4 regions of the Actinomadura sp. SCN-SB genome follow, and region 1 is predicted to be linked to each of the others. Evidence: riboswitches for the same ligand, from Rfam matches in the RefSeq annotation. Region 1 holds a riboswitch; each other region holds the start of a gene.

Region 1 (4,987 bases):
GCTGGACGTCCACCTCGGCACGCTGGCTCGCCGCATGCGCCTGCTCGGACTCGACACCGCGTACCACAACGACATGGACGACCCCGCGCTCGTGGTGCAGGCGAACGAGGAGCGCCGTGTCCTGCTCACCCAGGACCGTGGCCTCCTGCGCCGCCGCGCCCTGTGGTTCGGCGCGTACGTGCGCGGGTCCCGCCCCGACGACCAGCTGCACGACCTGCTGGAACGGTTCGCGCCTCCGCTTGCTCCCTGGACGCGCTGCACCGCGTGCAACGGCGTGCTGGTCGCGGTCGACAAGGAAGAGGTCGAGCGCGACCTGGAGGACGGTACGCGCCGCAGCTACGACGTGTACGGCCGCTGCACCGAGTGCGGCCAGGTCTACTGGAGGGGCGCCCACGGGGGTCACCTGGAACAGATCGTCCAGGACGCGATCCGGGTCGTCGGCGCCGTCCGGCCCGCCCCCATGGCCGGGTACCGGGAAGGAGCGGCATCCTGAGCGGCGACCCCGGCATCGACGCCATGGACACCCGGAGGTCGGCGCCATGAACACCGTGGTCGGAGCGGCGATCATCGCCGGTGGACGGTTGCTCGCGGCGCAGCGGGCGGAGCCGGAGGAGCTGGCGGGCGGCTGGGAGTTCCCCGGCGGCAAGGTCGATCCCGGGGAGTCGGACGAGGACGCGCTGCTCCGCGAGTGCGCCGAGGAGCTGGGCATCCGGATCGCGCTGACCGCCCGGATCGGCGCGGACTGGCCGCTGAGCCTGGGCGGCGTGCTGCGGGTGTGGACGGCCGCGATCGTCGAGGGCGAGCCGCGCCCGCTGGAGCATCTGGCGCTGCGCTGGCTCGGCCCCGACGATCTCTACTCGGTGGACTGGCTGCCCGGCGACCTCCCGGTGGTGGAGGCCGTCCGCCCCCATCTGCTGAACGCCGCGCCCTGAGCGCCCCGAGCGCCGTGAAGGGTCACTCGATGCGGTTGGCGGCGGCGAAGTCGGAACGGTCCGACAGCTTCGAGATCTTGACCACGTCGCCGGTCTGCGGGGCGTGCAGGAACATGCCGTCGCCCAGGTAGATGCCCATGTGGTGGAGGCTCGCGCCGAAGTAGACCAGATCGCCGGAGCGCAGCCGGTCCCGGCTCACCTTCGTGCCCTCGTTGACCAGGGCGCCGGTGTAGTGGGGGAGGCCGCTCTTGCCGACCTGCGCGTACGCCCAGACGACCAGTCCCGAGCAGTCGAAGCTGTTCGGTCCGGCGGCGGCCCAGACATAGGGGCTGCCGAGCTTGGTGAGCGCCTTGCGGGCCATTTTGGCGGGCAGACCGGAGCCCTTGACGGTGGCCTTGAGACCGGTGCGGGGGTCCTTGGCGATGGTGGTGGTCAGCTTGTCGAGCTGCTTGGTGACCTCGTCCACCTTGGCCTTGGCGGCGGCGCGGGCGGTCTCGGCCTCCGCCGCCGCCCGCCGGACCTGGGCGGTGTGCGCGGCGGCGGCGCGGCGGGCGGCGTTGGCCCGGTCGATCTGCGCCTGGAGCCGGTTGACGACGGCGGCCTGGTTCCGGGCCAGGTAGGCCGAGGCGGCGAGCCCGCCGGTGTCGCCGCCGCTGAACAGCATGTCGGGGCCGCCGGTCATGTAGTCGGCGGCGGCGAGCCTGGCGAGTTCCTGCCGTGCCGGGGCGACCTGGGCCTCCAGCGCGGCGGCCGTCTTCGCGGCGTCCTGCTCGGCGCGCCGTGCCCTGTCCAGGTCGACCCGGGCCTTGTTGTAGCGCTCGGTGAGCTTCTCGGCCTCGGTGTTCAGCGCGTCCAGCCGCTTGCGCAGCTCGCCCTCGGTGGGCTTCCTGGACGTCCGGGCCGAGGACGAGGCCGAGGGCGAAGGCGCCGCTGCGAGCGCGGCGGCGGAGGCGGCGGCCGGCGCGTGCGCGGGACGGACGGCCGCCTGGGCGGCGATGGGGGCTCCGGCGCCGAAGACGACGACGGCGGCGGAGGCGATGGCGGGCATGGCGAAACGGCGTTCACGGGGTGCCGGTGTCAAACCGTGCTCTCCTCTCCTTCTCCGCCTACCGGGTTAGCTGACGGGTTCGGGCCAGGAGTCGCCCTACGGCGCGCGTCACGGGCACACGCGCCGATTCACCCCGGGGCTAGCTCTGGGTCCCCGGTTCCCTTGCGGGACTCGGCGGTCCGGCCGTCGTCCCGGGGGCGGGACGCCGAACGACCGGATCTGCAGGACTGTACAGAGAACCGGCAAAAGTGGCCAAATAGACCAAATCCACCGGATGGGGCGAAAGGGTGACCGGAGGCCGCGCAGGACCCCGTCCGGCCAAGTAGACTGAGAAGGCCGCGCGTCTGCGGCGATCCCCGAACCTGACCCCAAGGCGAGCCCGCATGCCCATCTCCACGCGCGATGACCTCCGGAACGTCGCGATCGTCGCCCATGTCGACCACGGCAAGACGACGCTGGTCGACGCCATGCTCTGGCAGTCCGGCGCGTTCCGCGAGAACCAGGACGTGGACGACCGCGTCCTGGACTCCGGCGACCTGGAGCGCGAGAAGGGCATCACGATCCTGGCCAAGAACACCGCCGTCCGGCACGCCGGGATGACCATCAACATCATCGACACCCCCGGCCACGCCGACTTCGGCGGCGAGGTGGAGCGCGGGCTGTCCATGGTGGACGGCGTGGTGCTGCTGGTGGACGCCAGCGAGGGCCCGCTGCCACAGACCAGGTTCGTGCTGCGCAAGGCGCTGGCCGCGCGGCTCCCGGTGATCCTGGTCGTCAACAAGACCGACCGCGCCGACGCCCGCATCGACGAGGTCGTGGACGAGACCTACGAGCTGTTCATGGACCTCGACGCCGACGAGGACCAGATCGACTTCCCGATCGTCTACGCCTCCGGGCGGGCCGGCCGCGCGTCCCTCACCAAGCCCGGCAACGGCGAGCTGCCCGACAGCGCCGACCTGGAGCCGCTGTTCGAGGTGATCAAGAGCACCATCCCCGCGCCGTCCTACGACCCCGACGCCCCGCTCCAGGCGCACGTCACCAACCTGGACGCCTCCAGCTACCTGGGCCGGATCGCGCTGTGCCGCGTCCACTCCGGGACGATCAAGAAGGGCCAGCAGGTCGCCTGGTGCCGGCGTGACGGCAGCGTGGAACGGGTCCGGATCAGCGAGCTGCTGATGACCGAGGCGCTCACCCGCAAGCCCGCCGACGAGGCCGGGCCCGGCGACATCATCGCGCTGGCCGGCATCCCCGAGATCATGATCGGTGAGACCCTGGCCGATCCGGACGACCCGCGCCCGCTGCCGCTGATCACGGTGGACGAGCCGGCCATCTCGATGACCATCGGCACCAACACCAGCCCCCTCGCGGGCCGGGAGAAGGGCACCAAGGTCACCGCCCGGCTGGTCAAGGACCGGCTCGACCGGGAGCTGGTGGGCAACGTCTCCCTGCGCGTCCTGCCGACCGAGCGTCCCGACACCTGGGAGGTGCAGGGCCGTGGCGAGCTGGCGCTGGCGATCCTGGTGGAGAACATGCGCCGGGAGGGCTACGAGCTGACCGTCGGCAAGCCGCAGGTCGTCGCCAAGGACATCGACGGCAAGCGGTACGAGCCGGTGGAGCGGCTGACCATCGACATCCCCGAGGAGCACCTGGGCGCGGTCACCCAGCTCATGGCCGTCCGCAAGGGACGGATGGAGCAGATGACCAACTACGGGAACATCGGGGGGTCGGGGGGGTCGTCCCCCACGAGGCGGCAGAGCACCGGCTGGATCCGGATGGAGTTCCTGGTCCCGGCGCGCGGCCTGATCGGGTTCCGCACCGAGTTCATGACCGAGACCCGCGGCACCGGGATCGCCCACCATGTCTTCGAGGGCTACGAGCCCTGGTTCGGCGAGCTGCGCACCCGTCCGTCCGGCTCGCTGGTCGCCGACCGGCACGGCGCCGCCACCGCGTACGCGATCATCAACCTCCAGGAGCGCGGGACGTTCTTCGTCGGCCCCACCACCGAGGTCTACGAAGGCATGATCGTCGGGGAGAACTCCCGGTCCGACGACATGGACGTCAACATCACCAAGGAGAAGCAGAAGACCAACATCCGCTCCTCCACCGCCGAGGCCACCGAGTCGCTGACGCCGCCCCGGCTGCTGTCCCTGGAGGAGGCGCTGGAGTTCGTCCGCGAGGACGAGTGCGTCGAGGTCACGCCGTCCGCCGTCCGCCTGCGCAAGGTCGTCCTGGACGCCAAGGAACGCGAGAGGAGCCGCGCGCGGGCGAAGAGGGCCGCCGCCAACGCCTAGCCACCGCCGACGCCCGCTTGGCCGCCGCGCGCGTGGCCGGCACGTAAGACGCGAAGGGCCGCTCCGGACGTAGTCCGGAGCGGCCCTTCGCGTTCGTGTCCCTACGCGCTCGTGCCCGCCGCCTAGTTCAGCTGGACGGTTCCCGTGACGTCGGCGGCCAGGCGGAGCTGGTCACCGTCGCGGAGGGGGGCCTCCACGCCGCGGGGGAGCCGTTCACCGTTGACGAACGTGCCGTTGGTGGAGCCCTCGTCCCGGACCCAGGCGGCACCGGACGGGTCGAGCCACACCGTCGAGTGGCGCCGCGACACGTTGTCGTACTGCGTGAACGTGGACGCCACCGGGGACTGCCCGGCGTCGCGGCCCAGCACCAGATGCTGCCCGACCGACACCTTCAGCTCCCCGGAGGGGAACTGCACCCGCAGGACGGGCGTGCCCTGCTGCGGCAGGGGGCGCAGGCAGGAGTCGCACTGCGCCTGGCTCGGGTTGGTCAGCACCGCCTCGCAGTACGGGCACATGAACGCCGTGCTGTCGGGGCCCGGACGCTGCTGGCCCTGCGGACCCGGCGGGACGTCCGGCGGCAGCAGCGTCGCCTCCCTGCCGTGCGGGGGCGGCGGCATGGGCGGCCGTTGCTCGGCCTGGTGGGACGGGCCTCCGTACGGAGGGTTGTCCCCTGGCTGGCCGTAGGGCGGCGGGGGCGCGTACTGCTGCTGTTGCTG
Region 2 (4,987 bases), on a different contig from region 1:
GAGCACGACGACCAGGCCCACGGCCAGGCCGGCGTAGGCGCGGGGTGTGAGCGCGGCGTCGAACGCGCGGGACCGGGCGATCTCCGCGGGGCTGAAGTCGCGGGCCGGGTCCACCGGGACCGCGCCGCCCGGCACGGTCCCGGGCAGCGGGTGCCATGGCGTCGTCACCGCGATCACGGCGATCACGGCGGCGAACAGCACCGCCGAGGCGATCGCGGCGGCCCGCCGGGACCGCCGGTCCGGCCCGGGGCGGCCGGTGCCGGGCGCGGGCCCGGATCCCGTCCCCTCGCCGGGATCGACGCCCGTGCCGGCCTTGCCGCGTCCCGTCATCGCAGTTCCCTCCGCAGGTAGTCGCGCCAGGCGGCGGTGAAGCGCGGGAGGTCCACGCCCAGCGCCTCCCTCAGCGCGGCCGATTCCGTGCTGCGTCCCGCCGCGCGGTAGAGCCGGACCAGCGCCGCCTCACCGTACCGTTCGGCGATCATCCGGCAGGCCAGCCAGGACTCCTGGTACGCCTGCGAGAGCCGGGGCGAGCCGCCGTCGAACGCGGCGCGTCCCGGAAGCGCGTCCGGCAGCCGTCCCGCGGCCACCTCGCGCCGCAGCTCGGCGGCGGCCGACCGCACGCTCACGTCCCGGCCCCGGTACCCGGCGTAGTCGGCGAACCCCTCGATCAGCCAGAGCGGGGTGCGGCCGTCGCGGGCACCGCCGGTGGCCACATGGGTCAGCTCGTGGGTGAGGACCACGTCGCGTCCCAGCGCGTTGAGGCGCCCGAAGGCGGCGGGCGCGATGACGATCCGGTCGGCGCCCCGCCCGCCCGTGGTGGGGGCGACGGTGGCCAGCGCCGCGATCTCGTGCAGGCCGGGACGGCCGCCCGCCAGCGAGGCGGCCCGCGCGGGGTCCGCCGGGACGAGCGCGACGACCCGCCGCGCCCAGCCGGAGGGGGCGAGCCGGCCGGCGACCGCGGTGACGGCGGGCACGGCCGCGTCCAGGCGGCGGGCGATCTCCCGCAGCCCCGGGGCGTCGCCGATGACCAGGACGGAGCGGCCGCGGACGACGGTCAGCGGGCCGCCGTCCCAGATCTCGGCGTCGTCGGCGTGACCGCGCGCCGTCCCGTCCCCGACGACCGCCCAGCCGCCGGGACGCGGCGCGAACACCAGGTACCGGGTACGGGCGACGGGCTCGGCGTCGTGGCCGCGGAGGGTGTAGGTCAGCCGGATCCTGACGACGGCGGCGCCGCCTCCGGTGGATTCCAGGGACGTGAAGTCCTCCCGCCAGTCCCGCAGCGGCAGCTTGAGCAGGTTGTCGAACATCACCGCCTGGGCCTGCCGGTAGGGCGCGGGCGCCGAGGCGAGGGTCGCCATGAAGGCGATCCGGTCGCGGTCGCGTACCGCGCGGGCACGGTTGGCCAGGACGGCGCCTATCGCGTTCCGGTCGGGCGGCGCCACGGCTTCCCGGGCCGCGCCGGGGGCGCCGGACCGGCCGTCGCCGGGACGGGCACCGGCCAGGCCCAGGCCGCCGAGCACGCAGACGGCGAGTCCCGCGGCGACGGCGATCGACGCCGTGCGCCGCGGGACCCGCGCCCGTCCGCGGACCGAGCCCGCGCCTCCCGCGCCCATGCGCGTGATCCTATGCGCGCGGTGCGGCCCGGCCGGCCGCCCTCCGGTCGGTCACCCCTTGGCGTAGTCGGGGTAGCCGTAGCCGACGACGGTGCTGGTGGACCGCTGCCGCACGCGGACCGCGTTGCTGGTGTTGCCCTCGACGGTCTCGATCGTGCCGTGCCCCTTGTCCTTGATCACCATCCCGACGTGCTCGATGGCGTAGAGGTTCTTGGAGCCGTTCCAGGCGAAGAAGACGATGGCGCCCGGCCTCGGCCTGGTGCCCCAGCGATCCCGCTCCTGGAACCACTTGGCGTGCTCGATCGTCCAGGCGTCGCTGCCGATCTGGTCGCTCAGGCCGAGTTTGTCGCCGACCCAGGAGATGAACATGCTGCACCAGGCGGCGTTGGCGTAGATCTTCGGGTCGCGCCCGCCGTCGCGCCGCGCGGTCTCCCTGGCCCGCTTGGTCGTGACGTACCACTCCTGGAACTTGGTCTTGCCCTGGGAGTCCTCCTGGATCCCGACCTGCTCCCTGGCGAGCTTGATGGCGTCGGCGGCGGTGACCCTCTTCTTGGCGGGCGCCGGCCGGGCGGCCTTCGGCGCCGGGGCCTTGGGCGCGGCCACCTGCCGTTGGACGTCCGCGTGCTCCTCGGCCTCGGCCTCGGCCTCCGCCGGTATGGACTGTCCCGGCATGGACCGCACGCGCTTCGCCTTGGCCTTGCGCTTCATGATCGTGGCGCGGACCAGGGACGCGTGGCCGTTCTCGCTCTCGCCGTCCTCCCGCGACGTGTGCGGGACGCCGACCTCGGCGTCGGGGGCCACCGCCGCCAGGGTGGCGGCTCGCGCGGACGGGCCGTCGGCCCCGGCGATCCTGGCGGTCCCGGCGGCCAGGCCGATCAGCGTGACACCGGCGAGCAGCCCGCCGGTGGTGCGGAGGGTGACGTTCAGGGGTTGGGGGGTGCGGTGCCTTCCCTTGGCACAGCGGTGCTTAGCTGCCACGTGGGCTCCTCGGCTTCCAATGACCGCCTGCCGGGTTAGCTGTCGGGTTCGGGCGTGGAAGCGTGCCCTACGGCCTGGACGTCACGTCCTGCGGCCGATTCACCCCGTGGGACTGGATGGGTCCCCGGCTCCGCGTCGCGCGGACTCGGCGGTGGGCGTCCGGTACGTCCGGACGCCGACATCTCGGACTGGGTCGGCTCCCCGAAGGGGTCGGGGCCCGTGGGGGGTTGGGTGAGCGCAGCCGGGCCCGTCAAGGCCCGTCAAGCCGCACGGCCGAAGACGGCGTGGCCGCCCCGGCTCCCCAAGGGATCAGGGGAAGAAACGGGGACGTCCCAGGGAAGCGGGGACGGGCGGCCACGCCTGGCTCCAGGCCGCGCTGCGAGGCGCTATGGGAGTTGTCGGTTCTTCGGGATTGTGGGGGCGTCCAAGAACAGGAATCGCCCACGGCCGAGGCCCGATGGGTGGGCCGCCATGAACGCCACGGAAGCGCCCATGCACACTGCCGTGATGCTCACGGTGCGGCCGGGCCGGCCTTGAGTGAACTGGAGTGGAACTGAAGTGACGCGGCACCTGGGGAGTGCCGAGCGGGGACGGCACCTGGGGGGTGCCGCGGAGGCGCGGTGCGTGAGAAGCGCCGCTACCTGGGGCGACGCCTGGCGGGCGCCGCGAGTGGGACACAAGATAGCAAAGGTCGGCGAGATGGCAAATAGGGGCACAAAAAGCCGCCGGACCAGGGACAACCCGATCCGGCGGCGTCGGCTCGACTCGATCTTGACTACCCGGCCCTGACCACGGCGGCCCCGCCGGGTCAGGGCCGGCCCGCGCCGACGTAGTTCGCCGCGTAGTAGCCGGAGTTGATGTTGACGATGGACACCGTCTTGCCGGTGCTCGGCGCGTGGATCATCTGGCCGTTGCCGATGTAGAGCCCCACATGCCCGAGGTTGCTGAAGAACACCAGGTCACCGGGCTGCAGGTCGCTCTTGGCCACCCGCTTGGTGGCGGCGTACTGCGAGTTGGTGGTACGGGTGATGTTGACCCCCGCCGCCGCCCACGCCTTCATCGTCAGGCCGGAGCAGTCGTAGGAGTTCGGCCCCTCGGCGCCGTACTGGTACGGCTTGCCCTTCTGGGCGAAGGCGAAGTTCAACGCGACCCGCGCGGGCCCGCTGGCCGGGCCGTTGTAGGTGCCGCCGACACCGCCGCCGGCGGACGGTGGGTCGTACTTGGCGACCAGCGCCTTCTGCTTCCTGACCTGTTTGTCGAGGACGGCCTTGCGCGCCTTCAGCTCGTCCTGCTGCCTCTTGGCCTCGTCGTAGGCGGCCTTGGTCTGGGCCAGCTCGCGCTGCACCCGCTGCGCCGCGCCGAGGAACTGGGCCAGCTCGGAGCTGCGGTTGCGGGCGAGGTGCGTGAAGACCGCGGCCTGGTCGAGCACCGCCTGCGGGTCGTCGGCGCCCACGAGACCGGCGACGTCACCGGTGTTGCCCCGCTTGTACGCGTCGGCGGCCATCTGGGAGACCTTCGCCTGCAACGCGTTGTAGGTGGCGAGCTCTTCGGCGCTGGACGCCTTGGACGCCTGGTACTTCTTCTTGGCGATCTTGTACTTCTGGTTGACCTGGTTGTACTTCTCGACGAGCTGGTCGACCTGCTCGTTGAGCTTGGTCAGCTTCTTCTTCGCCTCGGCCTCGGGGTCGGCGTGCGCCGCGGTCGCGGGCACGGCGAAGGAGGCCGCCACGGCCAGGCAGACGGTCGCCGTGATCCGGCGTGGGGTGGTGCCGCGCCCCGCGATGACGTGCGGGCGGTTGCGCTGCGCCTGGGAGCCCGCCTTGGTGTGATCACTGGCCACGATCGCTAGTGCCCCTCTCGTCCGTGATGTCGCCGGACGACACTAGCGAGGCACCTCACCCGTCACAACTGATTCGTTGCTCTTAGGCGCCTTAAATCGACCTTATGCCACCATGGGTGCAATTAAGATCACGAAGCGCGCTCGTCACGCCTGTTCTTCGTCACGCCGCGTGGCGGGAACGGGACCATGCGCAGCGGCGGCACCAGCTCGTGCTCCGCCAGCACCCGCAGCGCGCGCCGCTCGTCCTCGTCGATGTCCAGCACCCCGGCGGCGGGGCCGGCTCCCGCGCACTCCAGCAGAGCGGGGACGACGCAGTCGCCGCAGCCCGTGCCGCGCGCCCGGCAGCCCTCACACTCGATCACCATGATGTCCCCCTGTACCTCATCCGGTACCGGATGCCTCGTTCACGGCAGCGACGGTACGGGGAAGGTCCGACAGAACCCGGGAGCGGCTACGTACGGCCGAGGCGGCGCAGGAGGAGCGTGGACGGGGCGGGGCGGGCTCCGGCGCGGCGGCAGTTGTCGGCGACCTCGCGGTCGGAGGACACGACCACGAG
Region 3 (4,987 bases), on a different contig from region 1:
TCATGGAGATCTGCGCCAAGTGGGAGATCCCGGCGACCACGATCGGCACGGTCACCGACACCGGACGCCTCGTGATGACCTGGCGCGGCGAGACCATCGTCGACATCCCCCCAGGCACCGCCGCCGACGAGGGCCCGGTGTACCGGCGCCCGCTGGAGCCCCCGGCCGACCTGGGCTCGCTCCAGGCCGACACCCCGGGACGGCTGACCCGCCCGTCCAGCGCCGAGGAGATCCGCCGCACGGTCCTGTGGCTGGCCGGGTCCCCGAACCTGGCGAGCAAGACCTGGGTGACCTCGCAGTACGACCGGTACGTGATGGGCAACACCGTGCTGGCCATGCCCGAGGACGCCGGGGTGATCCGGATCGACGAGGAGTCCGGGCTGGGCCTGGCGCTGTCCCTGGACGGCAACGGCCGCTACACCCGGCTCGACCCCTACAGCGGCGCCCAACTGGCCCTCTCCGAGGCGTTCCGGAACGTGGCGGCCACCGGCGCCCGCCCGCTGGCGGTCACCAACTGCCTCAACTTCGGCTCTCCGGAGGACCCCGGGGTCATGTGGCAGTTCGCCCGTGCCGTGGAGGGCCTGGCGGACGCGTGCCAGTACCTGGGCGTCCCGGTCACCGGCGGCAACGTCAGCTTCTACAACCAGACCGGCACCACGCCGATCAACCCGACCCCGGTCATCGGGGTGCTGGGCGTTCACGACGACGTCCGCCGCCACGTGAACATGTCGTTCACCTCCGACGGCGCCACCCTCGCCCTCCTGGGCGAGACCCGCGAGGAGTTCGGCGGCTCCGAATGGGCGCACGTGGTCTACGGCCACCTGGGCGGCCTGCCGCCCCTGGTCGACCTGGCCGCCGAACGCGCCCTGGCCTCGGTCCTGGTCGCCGCCGCCCGTGAGGGTCTGCTCACGGCCGCGCACGACCTCTCCGACGGCGGCCTCTCCCAGGCCCTGGTGGAGTCCTGCCTGCGCGGCGGCCTGGGCGCGAAGATCACCCTACGGGGCGACCCGTTCGTCAACCTGTTCAGCGAGTCGGTCGCCCGCGCCGTGGTGGCCATCCGCCCCGGCGGCGAGAACCGCCTGGTACAGCTCTGCGAGACCGCAGGCGTCCCCATTTCCCAACTGGGCATCATCGGCGGCGACTCCCTGGACGTCTCCACCGTAGGCCCGGACGGCGAAGCCCAAGAGCTGTTCACCATCCCCCTGGTGGAACTAAGGGACACCCACGAACGCCTACTCCCGAGCTACGCCAACTAGCCACCACTAGGCCAGACGACCGCTCAACCCGCTGCGCTCGCATCCAAACCAGGAGCGAGCGCAGCGCGCGTCTGCACCAAACACGGTCGTAATCACCTCAACCCCCAGCCCCGAACGGTCGCTCAAGCGTTGCGATCGCGTCCGAAGGCAGGTTCCGAGCTTGCGAGGAACCTGATCGCGGAGCGAGCCTCTAGGCGAGTCGGAGCGATGCAGCGATCGCCGCAGGCGCGACAAGCGACGAGCCGCCAGGCGAGGAGCGCAGCTCGTGCTTGCCAATAAACACGGCCGCACCCACCTCAACCCCCAGCCCCGAACGGTCGCCCAGGCGTTGCGATCGCGTCCGAAGGCAGGTTCCGAGCTTGCGAGGAACCTGATCGCGTAGCGAGCCCCTGGGCGAGTCGGAGCGATGCAGCGATCGCCGCAGGCGCGACAAGCGAGGAGCGCCAGCGACGAGTGCAGCTCGCGTCTGCCTTAGAACACAGATATATGCACGTGGTCGTAGTGGTTGGCGGTGATGCCGCCGCGGTTGGCCATCATGCGCCAGCCTGGGCTGCGCATGTCGTAGATGCGCTGGCGCCAGATGACGTATTTGACGCCGAGCCTGCTGGCGTTGTTGATGGCGTATTGGGCGGTGCCGTCGCCTTGGGCGCGGCCGTTGGCGGACGGCATGCTGCCGCCGGTGCTGACCATGAAGTCGCAGGCGGTGCCGGTGGCGTGGTCTTGGGCGTCGACGCCGCCGCGGAAGCAGCCGATGGTGGGGAACGGGCCGAATTCGATGTCGACCGCGTTCTTCACCCTGAGCATGCGCGCGGTGACGCCGCCCATGCCGACGCTGGGGGATTCGGGCTTGTACTTCTTGATCAGTGCCCGGATCCTGGCCCGCTGCTTGACCAGGTCGGCGATCTCCTTCTCCAGGTCCTTGATCTTCTGTTCGGCCTCGCGCTTGGCGCGCTGCTGGTCGTTGACCAGCTTCTGGATCTGCTGGACCCGGGCCGACTGGTTGGAGGCCACGTGGCTGGCGAGGCTGAGGCCGCTGAGCGCGCTGGACGGGTCGTCGGAGCCGAGGACCGACACGGACGGGTCGGCGCCGCCGGTCATGTACTGGGAGGCCGCTAGCTGGGCGACCAGGTTGCGGGTGGCCTCCAGGTCGGTGTTGAGCTCTCTGGCCTTGGCGATGGCCTTCTTGGCGTCGTACTCGGCGTCCTTGAGCTTGGCGAGGTCGCCGCCGTACGCCTTGTCGAGCTTTTCGATCTGGGCGTTGAGCTTCCGCATCTTGGCCGTGTCGCCGGGGGCCGCGGCCTGCGCGTTCACCGTGGTGCCGGCGGTGAGCGGCACGGCACCGGCGGCGAGTGCCACGAGTGCCAGGGCGGGACGCCGTAGCCGGGTGCGCCAGCGGCGGGTGGAGTTCGGGGTCTCCTCCACGTCCTCTCCTCTCCTCGATCGCCTACCGGGTTAGCTGACGGGTTCGGGCCGGGAGACGGCCCTGCCACCGCCGGTGGTGACCGGTGGTGGGTTCACCCCGGCCGGTCGGGCCCGGGGGCTGGCCCCGGACTCACCGGCGATGGGTCCCCGGCTCCCGTGGCGCGGGTGCCACGGGACTCGGCCGATCCGGCCGTTCCGTCCCCGGGGGGGCGGGACGGTGCGCGGGCCGAATGCCGTCGGACTGCAATGCGGTCGAACTGGAATGAGCCATACGAACCTTAGCGGAGATCAAACCGCCGGGCGCCGTGGAATGGTTCATTGCTCGGTGGGCGCGGCCATTTCGTGGGAGCGGAGCCATGTCAGGTGACCCGGCTCACAGCGTGGACCCGCAGGGCATGCCGCCGCGCGTTCCCTAGGGAAGCGGCCCGTTCCGTGCCTTTGCTCGGGTGGCGCTTGACCATTTCCGCGCCCGGGAGAAAGGGCGCGGGGGCGCGGCGGGGCGGTTCGCCGGCGCGGCCCGGTGGCGCGCATGCGAGGGCCGGCCTTCGGTGGGCAGTCCGCAAGAGCACTCCTTCTCTCCGGCGGGGACCGGGCACCCGCGGCCAAGCCGATGATCTCGGCCGCGGATACCTTAATGGATCCGAGGCGAAAGAAACTCTTAAATGACCCTTAAATCCTCGGGTCCGGGCGGCTCCCCGATCGGCCGGGCGCGGTCAGCTACGGCTGAGTTTGCCCTGGTAGCCGAGCCGCCGGTTGCCCGGCAGCCTCCACACGTACTGGAGCGTCCCGTCGACCTGGCGGGTGACCTCGACGGCACCGCTGGAGCACGGCTTGGAGATGTTCAGGGCCATTTTGAGCGTCCGGTTCGTCCCCTCGGTGAAGGTCAGCGTCCCGGTGCAGCGGGTCTGCGGGTACACCGCGCGCGCCTTCGTCTGGCCCGGCTCGAACGTGACCTCGACCGGGAACGAGGCGCCGCGCGAGGGGTTGACGACCGTGCCCTTCCATGTCCCGGCGAAGCCCTCGGGGACGGCCGTCACGGGCTGGTCGTTGATGGCGTTGGCGGGCCCGGCCTGCTGCGGGGACGGCTCCTCGTTCCCGCGCATCTGCGGCCACAGCACCAGAGCGATGATCGCGACACCGACCAGCACGCCGATCGTGAGGGAGAGCGCCACGCCCAGCATGCTGTTGCCGGGACGCAGGCGCAGCAGGTTCTCTAAGATCCCCGGCAGCCCGCGTGAGGACGGCTCGGACACCACGGCGGGCAGGACGGCCGTGGAGCCGCGCTCTTCCGGAACCTCGTCCCTGAAACGGTCCATGCCGGGGATCAGGTGCGGGACCGGGTCCGTCCTGTCGGTCGGCCCGGCGAACCTCCCCTCGGGCACGGCGGGCACATGCTGCGTCGCCATGTCGTCGTACACCCGGTCGCGGGACGGGGGCGGGCCGGACGGGTCGATGCGCGGCGTGTCGATCCGCGTGAGCTCGGCCGCCTCGGCCGGCTCCGGCGGGGCGGACCGGGAGCCGGGCTTGGAGGACGAGCGGGGCTCGAACCACCCCTCGGAGCCCAGCCGGGCCGTGGCCTCCCCCGGCGGCTCGTACAGGTTGGACGGCTCGTACGAACCCGGCGCCGACGGTTCCCGGGGCGGGTCCGGGACGGGGGCCCTCAGCGGCACGGATTCAGGCGTGGGGCCGGTGAACGCGGTCGGTGAGAGGGCCGGCGACTCCAGGATGATCCGGGGCTCGGCGGGAGGCGGGGTGAGCGAGGCGCCGACGGCGAGCGCGCGGCCCTCGTCGAGGAGCGTGCCGGGCATCTTCTCGGCCAGCGGCCCGGACTCGTCCAGCATCCGTTCGAGCAGCGCCGCCGCGGTGGGACGCCGCGCGGGGTCCTTGGCGAGGGCGTCGGCGACGACCTCGCGCAGCGAGTCCGGCAGTTCGTCCATCTCGGGCTCGTCGTAGACCACCCGTTGCATGATCTCGGAGGTGGAGTCGTCCCCGAACGGGGCCCGCCCGTAGGTCGCGTACAGCAGGCACGAGGCCCAGGCGAACACGTCGGCGGCCGGGCCGTTGTCGCTGCCGCTGAGCTGTTCGGGTGCCTTGTAGGAGGGGTCGTCGCTGACCCGTCCCGTCGGGGTTGCGTCGACGGTCTCCAGAGCGGCGGCGACGCCGATGTCGGTCAGCCTGGGCCCGTCCCGGCCGAGGAGGATGTTGGCGGGCCTGAGGTCGTGGTGGACGGCCCCGGCCCGGTGGATCGCGGCGAGCGCGACCGCGGCGCCGACCGCCAGCCGCTCGATCACCGCGTTCCCGCGCGGGCC
Region 4 (4,364 bases), on a different contig from region 1:
TCCAGCTTCTTTCTTCCCCTGCGAACTGACTTCAGTGCGCTCAGGCATGCACCCGAACCCCCGACGCTACCTCCCTTAGTCGCGGCCTGAGCGCCTCAACTCAGTGCTTCACGCGCGCCTTCGCGCAATTCACGACTTCACCACAGGCGGCGGATACCGCCTGCCCTTCGGCCTGCTCGATTCTTCGGCAGCGCCCAAGGTCCAGCGCTCGAAAGAGGCCTCATGAACTACAACGGTAAGCACCGCGACGCCGACCCTTCTGTTTCCCCTCTCTCCCGTCGGGCCGTCCTGATTGGCAGCGGCGTCCTCGCAACTGGAGCAGCTTTCGGCATGGCGGGGGCTCTGGGCCCGTCGACCGAGAGAAGCGTGCAACGGGCTGGCATGGCTTCGAACGATGCCTCCGGGGAAGACTGGCCCCGCGCTTCCCGACAACGCCGGGGTTCGGCTGCCGCGGCTCCGCTGGTCCACACGACTGAGGACTGGGGAGCACGCGAACCTGGGCGCAAGGCGACCGTGGTCTCCCACGCTCCCCGCTATATCGTGATCCACCACACCTCCACGCCCAACGTCGACGACTACTCGCTCGCCCGTGCGGAACTCCTGGCTCGCGGGATTCAGAACGCCCATATGAACGACCAGGGCTGGCCCGACACCGGCCAGCACTTCACCATCAGCCGCGGTGGCCACATCCTCGAGGGACGCCACGGCAGCCTCACGGCAGCTCGCAAGGGCGACTTCGTTATTGGGACGCACGCTCGCGAGGCCAACGACTACTCGGTGGGCATCGAATGCGAAGGTACTTACAACACCGTGCTGCCGCCCCGGAAGCTGCTCTCGTCCCTGGTACGCATGTGCGCGTGGCTGTGCGTCCAGTACGACCTGGACCCGCAGAAGGCCATCGTCCCGCACCGCAAGTTCAACGACACCGACTGCTGCGGCGACAAGTTCGCCCCCACCCTGCCCCGCTTCAGTAACGAGGTCGAGAAGGCCGTTCCCAAGCTGCTCGGCTAGGGCGAGACCATCCGTTCGGTATGCCGGAGCCAGTGGTGTCGGCTTCGCAGGTTCAGAGCAGCCGTGAGGCGCCGCTGAACTGTCCCCACCAGTACTGGGCGAGATCCACGACCTCGACATTCTTGCCGGAGCGGGGGGCGTGGACCATCTTGCCGTTGCCGATGTACATGCCGTTGTGGCCCAGGTCCGGATAGAAGAACAGGATGTCACCCGGCTGTACCTGACCGCGGGACGAGATGCGTGTCCCCATGTTGTACTGCGCGCCGGTGTAGTGCGGCAGGCTCATGCCAACCTTGGCGTACGCCCAGAGCATCAGGCCTGAGCAGTCGAAGGAGTTCGGGCCTGCCGCGCCGTACACGTACGGCTTGCCCACGCGTGACAGGGCGGCGTTCACGACGACCGCGGCCTTTCCGGATGCCGGTGACGACACCGGCGGTGCCCCGCCCGTCCCGCCGCGCGACGCCGGGATCTTGCTGATCAGTTTCTCGATCTTGGCCTTCTTGGCGGCCAGGTCCTTGGTGAGCTTCTGGATCTCGGCGGTGCGTGCGCGAGCGGCGCCGGCACTGCGCTCGTATCGCATCCGGGTGAGCGCCAGCTGGCGCAGCTGCTGGACTTGCTGCGCGGCCAGGTAGCGGGAGGCCGCCGACTGGTCCAGCGCCGCTTGGACGTCGTCCCCGGTGAAGAGGGAGACCTCGGACTCCGCTCCGGGCATCATGTACTGCGAGGCGGCCAGGGCCCCGGCCTTGAGACGTGCCGTCTCGTACTCGGCACCAGCCTGTTGCGCCTGCCGTTCCGCAGCACGCTGGGCCAGGCGCGCCTTCTTCAGCGCAAGGCGCTTCCCGTTGTACTGCTCGGTGAGGATCTCGGCCTGACGCCCCAGCTTCTCCGGATCCGGAGCGGGCGCCGCCTGGACGGCCCCAGTCGTGAGCAGACCTGATCCGGCGATGAAGACCATCACCGCGGCGCGTACCGGCATCCGATGCACGAGGTCCTCCTCAGCCTTCCCCTGCCTTGATCGAGGACAAGCTACTACAAGCCCTAGTACTAGGTGGCATCGTGCAAGAAGTCGGTAGCTGACCTGCATTTTCCCGGGTCGCCCGAAACGACGTTAAGGCGGTCAGCGGGCCGGCCCCAGGTCTCACATCGGCTGCTCGACCCCGTTCGGCAGTGAGTCCCCGGCGCCCGACGACCGTCGAGAGGTGGCCAGCGGACCCAGCTCTGCGTGCAGCGAGTCCCAGAAGGCCAGTTCCTGGTCGTCGGCGAGAGTGGAGATCCTGCTCCAGAACTCCTGGTCCTCGGCCTCCGCTGCGACGTCCGCGCTGATCGTCGGCATGGGGATCGTCCTCGCCTCGGCCTCGTCGAGATCGCCTGTCGTCATGTCGACCGGCAGGGAGACGGGCATGCGGTGGTGTTTGCCGCGCTTGCGGATGCGCACCGGCGCCTCGGTGGGTACGCGTGCCGCGGCGGCCTTGCCCGCTGAGACCGCGACGGCGCCGACCACTGCGACTCCTACCAGCCCGCCCAGGACGGTATCCTGCGTTACCACCGGTGTATCCGGCTTGGCCGGCTCGGCATGACATGTGACGGTCAGTTCGCCCACCGGCTCGGGCTTGACGCCTTGAATCCCAGGTGCCTGTGCAGCGTGCTTGGGCAAGTAGTCACGATTCGTCGCGGGCCGCTCCGACGGCAACTCCTTGCCGACGACCTTCACCTTGCCTGGGTAGCCGTACCCCACCACGGAGTCGGTGTCGCGGGTCTTGCGCTTGAGGTGAATGCCGTCGGTGTTGGCCTCGATGGTGCGGATGGTGGAGCCGTTCACCTTCTCCACGATCCCGACGTGCTGGATGGCGTCGAGATCCTTCGAGCCGGACCATGCGAAGAACACCAGCGCGCCCGGTTCGGGCTTGGTGCCCCATGCGTCCTGCTTCGGGTTAGCTGACGGGTTCGGGCCAGGAGAGCCCTACCGCGCATGGGCGGATTCACCTCAGGAACATGGGTCCCCGGCTCCCCCGGCAGGTAGGCGGCAAAGGGAGAGCTGCATGGCACGTGCCGACAGGACTCGGCGGGTGGCTCGACCTCCCGGGCGGAGGTAGATCACGAGCCAAACTACGATGGAATGGACCGCCTGACCGGGACGAGGTACGCGTACGTCGCCGCGGGCATGAGCAGCGCACTGCTGCCTCCGCATGCAGGAAGATCTCTTTCGTTCACTAAAGTACGGTTTGCCCCCACCTGGGCTCTTCTACTGAGTCAGGGTGGCACGTTGATGCGGTTCTTGACCTCACCAACGGCCTGGCGCCGCAGGCAGACCTCACCGGACCGGCATGAGCACGCCGAGCAAGGTCTTCTCCAGAATCTCGCCCACGCTCTCCGCAATCATCCGTCCGGCGGCGGCCTCGTCGGCGGCCGCATGCAGCAACGAGTAAACCGTGGTCACCAGCCAGTCGACGGGGAGGTCAGCGCGGAAGACCCCAGCTTCCCGGCCTCGGACGATAAGGCGTTCCACGTGGGCCATCGGCTCGTCGTGGTAGCGCCGCACCTCCTCGGCGGTGAGGGCGTGCTGCGCGGCGGTGTGCAGGCTGCCGAATCGGTTGAGCAGCGGCCAGCAGGTGCGGATCAGCCGGGCGAACGCCTCGGCCGGCGGCCCCTGCGCGGGCGCGGCCTCCTCGACGACGTTCGTGCCCTCGGCGATGGACGCGGCCAGGACCGCTCTTAGCAGGTCCTCACGGGAGGCGAAGTGCCCGTACAGAGTGACCCGGGCCACGTCGGCCGCCTTGGCGATGTCGCTCATACTGATGTCCGGATCGCGGGCGAAGCACTCGGTGGCCGCGGAGACGATCGCCGCGAGATTCCGCTCCGCATCCGCCCGCCTGCGCTCTCCGGCTCGCCGCCCCCGCACGTCCGCACCCTGCGCCATGAGCGCATCCTAACAAGAACCCGAACAGGCCTGTTTGAGTTAACGAGTGGGAGACTCTCACCTTCCCCCAGCGCGCAGGAGGAGCCTCACCGGGATCGGCCGATCCAGGCTGAGGACCCTCGTCACCATGCCGAACCTGTCCCCTTTTGCCCCAAGTTTCACTTCGGCCTCAAAGGTCACGATCAAGGGTCTCATCCCCGGTATCCCCGGCATCCCCGCAAAAAGCCGCGTCGGGCGGGCGTGGCGGTCATCGTTGCGCCCAATGGCGCGCAGGCGGGTGCCTGCATGGCCGTTCGATACGCCCTGCCCACCGCCCTTTCGCGCCAGTCTCGGCCACCGCAGCGAGGGGAGACCGGCCAGAACCGGAATAGATGCCCCCTAGGACGGGTTTTTGTACCTCGGACAGTGCGTTTGCCCAGGATTTGCCCTGAGCTGG

What was found. A riboswitch is a leader RNA that binds a small molecule or an ion and turns the genes downstream of it on or off. The one in region 1 is predicted to bind cyclic di-AMP.
Region 2: linked by a shared signal. The riboswitch ahead of ACGWYJ_RS19050 (CHAP domain-containing protein) and the one ahead of ACGWYJ_RS04680 (C40 family peptidase) in region 1 are both predicted to bind cyclic di-AMP.
Region 3: linked by a shared signal. The riboswitch ahead of ACGWYJ_RS09460 (coiled-coil domain-containing protein) and the one ahead of ACGWYJ_RS04680 (C40 family peptidase) in region 1 are both predicted to bind cyclic di-AMP.
Region 4: linked by a shared signal. The riboswitch ahead of ACGWYJ_RS32155 (CHAP domain-containing protein) and the one ahead of ACGWYJ_RS04680 (C40 family peptidase) in region 1 are both predicted to bind cyclic di-AMP.

Annotation. Positions count from the first base shown of each region.
Region 1 covers NZ_JBIMPP010000005.1:20,717-25,703, reverse strand. The annotation lists gene ACGWYJ_RS04690 (Mut7-C RNAse domain-containing protein) at 1-493, shown strand, start outside; gene ACGWYJ_RS04685 ((deoxy)nucleoside triphosphate pyrophosphohydrolase) at 540-932, shown strand; gene ACGWYJ_RS04680 (C40 family peptidase) at 955-2,013, opposite strand; cyclic di-AMP (ydaO/yuaA leader) riboswitch at 2,020-2,167, opposite strand; gene typA (translational GTPase TypA) at 2,364-4,271, shown strand; gene ACGWYJ_RS04670 (FHA domain-containing protein) at 4,394-4,987, opposite strand, start outside.
Region 2 covers NZ_JBIMPP010000027.1:37,253-42,239, forward strand. The annotation lists gene ACGWYJ_RS19040 (M48 family metallopeptidase) at 1-330, opposite strand, end outside; gene ACGWYJ_RS19045 (hypothetical protein) at 327-1,613, opposite strand; gene ACGWYJ_RS19050 (CHAP domain-containing protein) at 1,665-2,591, opposite strand; cyclic di-AMP (ydaO/yuaA leader) riboswitch at 2,601-2,752, opposite strand; gene ACGWYJ_RS19055 (NlpC/P60 family protein) at 3,400-4,431, opposite strand; gene ACGWYJ_RS19060 (hypothetical protein) at 4,560-4,796, opposite strand; gene ACGWYJ_RS19065 (NYN domain-containing protein) at 4,883-4,987, opposite strand, start outside.
Region 3 covers NZ_JBIMPP010000010.1:158,711-163,697, forward strand. The annotation lists gene purL (phosphoribosylformylglycinamidine synthase subunit PurL) at 1-1,256, shown strand, start outside; gene ACGWYJ_RS09460 (coiled-coil domain-containing protein) at 1,728-2,678, opposite strand; cyclic di-AMP (ydaO/yuaA leader) riboswitch at 2,682-2,871, opposite strand; gene ACGWYJ_RS09465 (serine/threonine protein kinase) at 3,392-4,987, opposite strand, start outside.
Region 4 covers NZ_JBIMPP010000070.1:22,438-26,801, forward strand. The annotation lists gene ACGWYJ_RS32145 (peptidoglycan recognition family protein) at 514-1,011, shown strand; gene ACGWYJ_RS32150 (C40 family peptidase) at 1,064-1,987, opposite strand; partial or broken gene ACGWYJ_RS32155 (CHAP domain-containing protein) at 2,150-2,914, opposite strand; cyclic di-AMP (ydaO/yuaA leader) riboswitch at 2,939-3,014, opposite strand; gene ACGWYJ_RS32160 (TetR/AcrR family transcriptional regulator) at 3,323-3,928, opposite strand.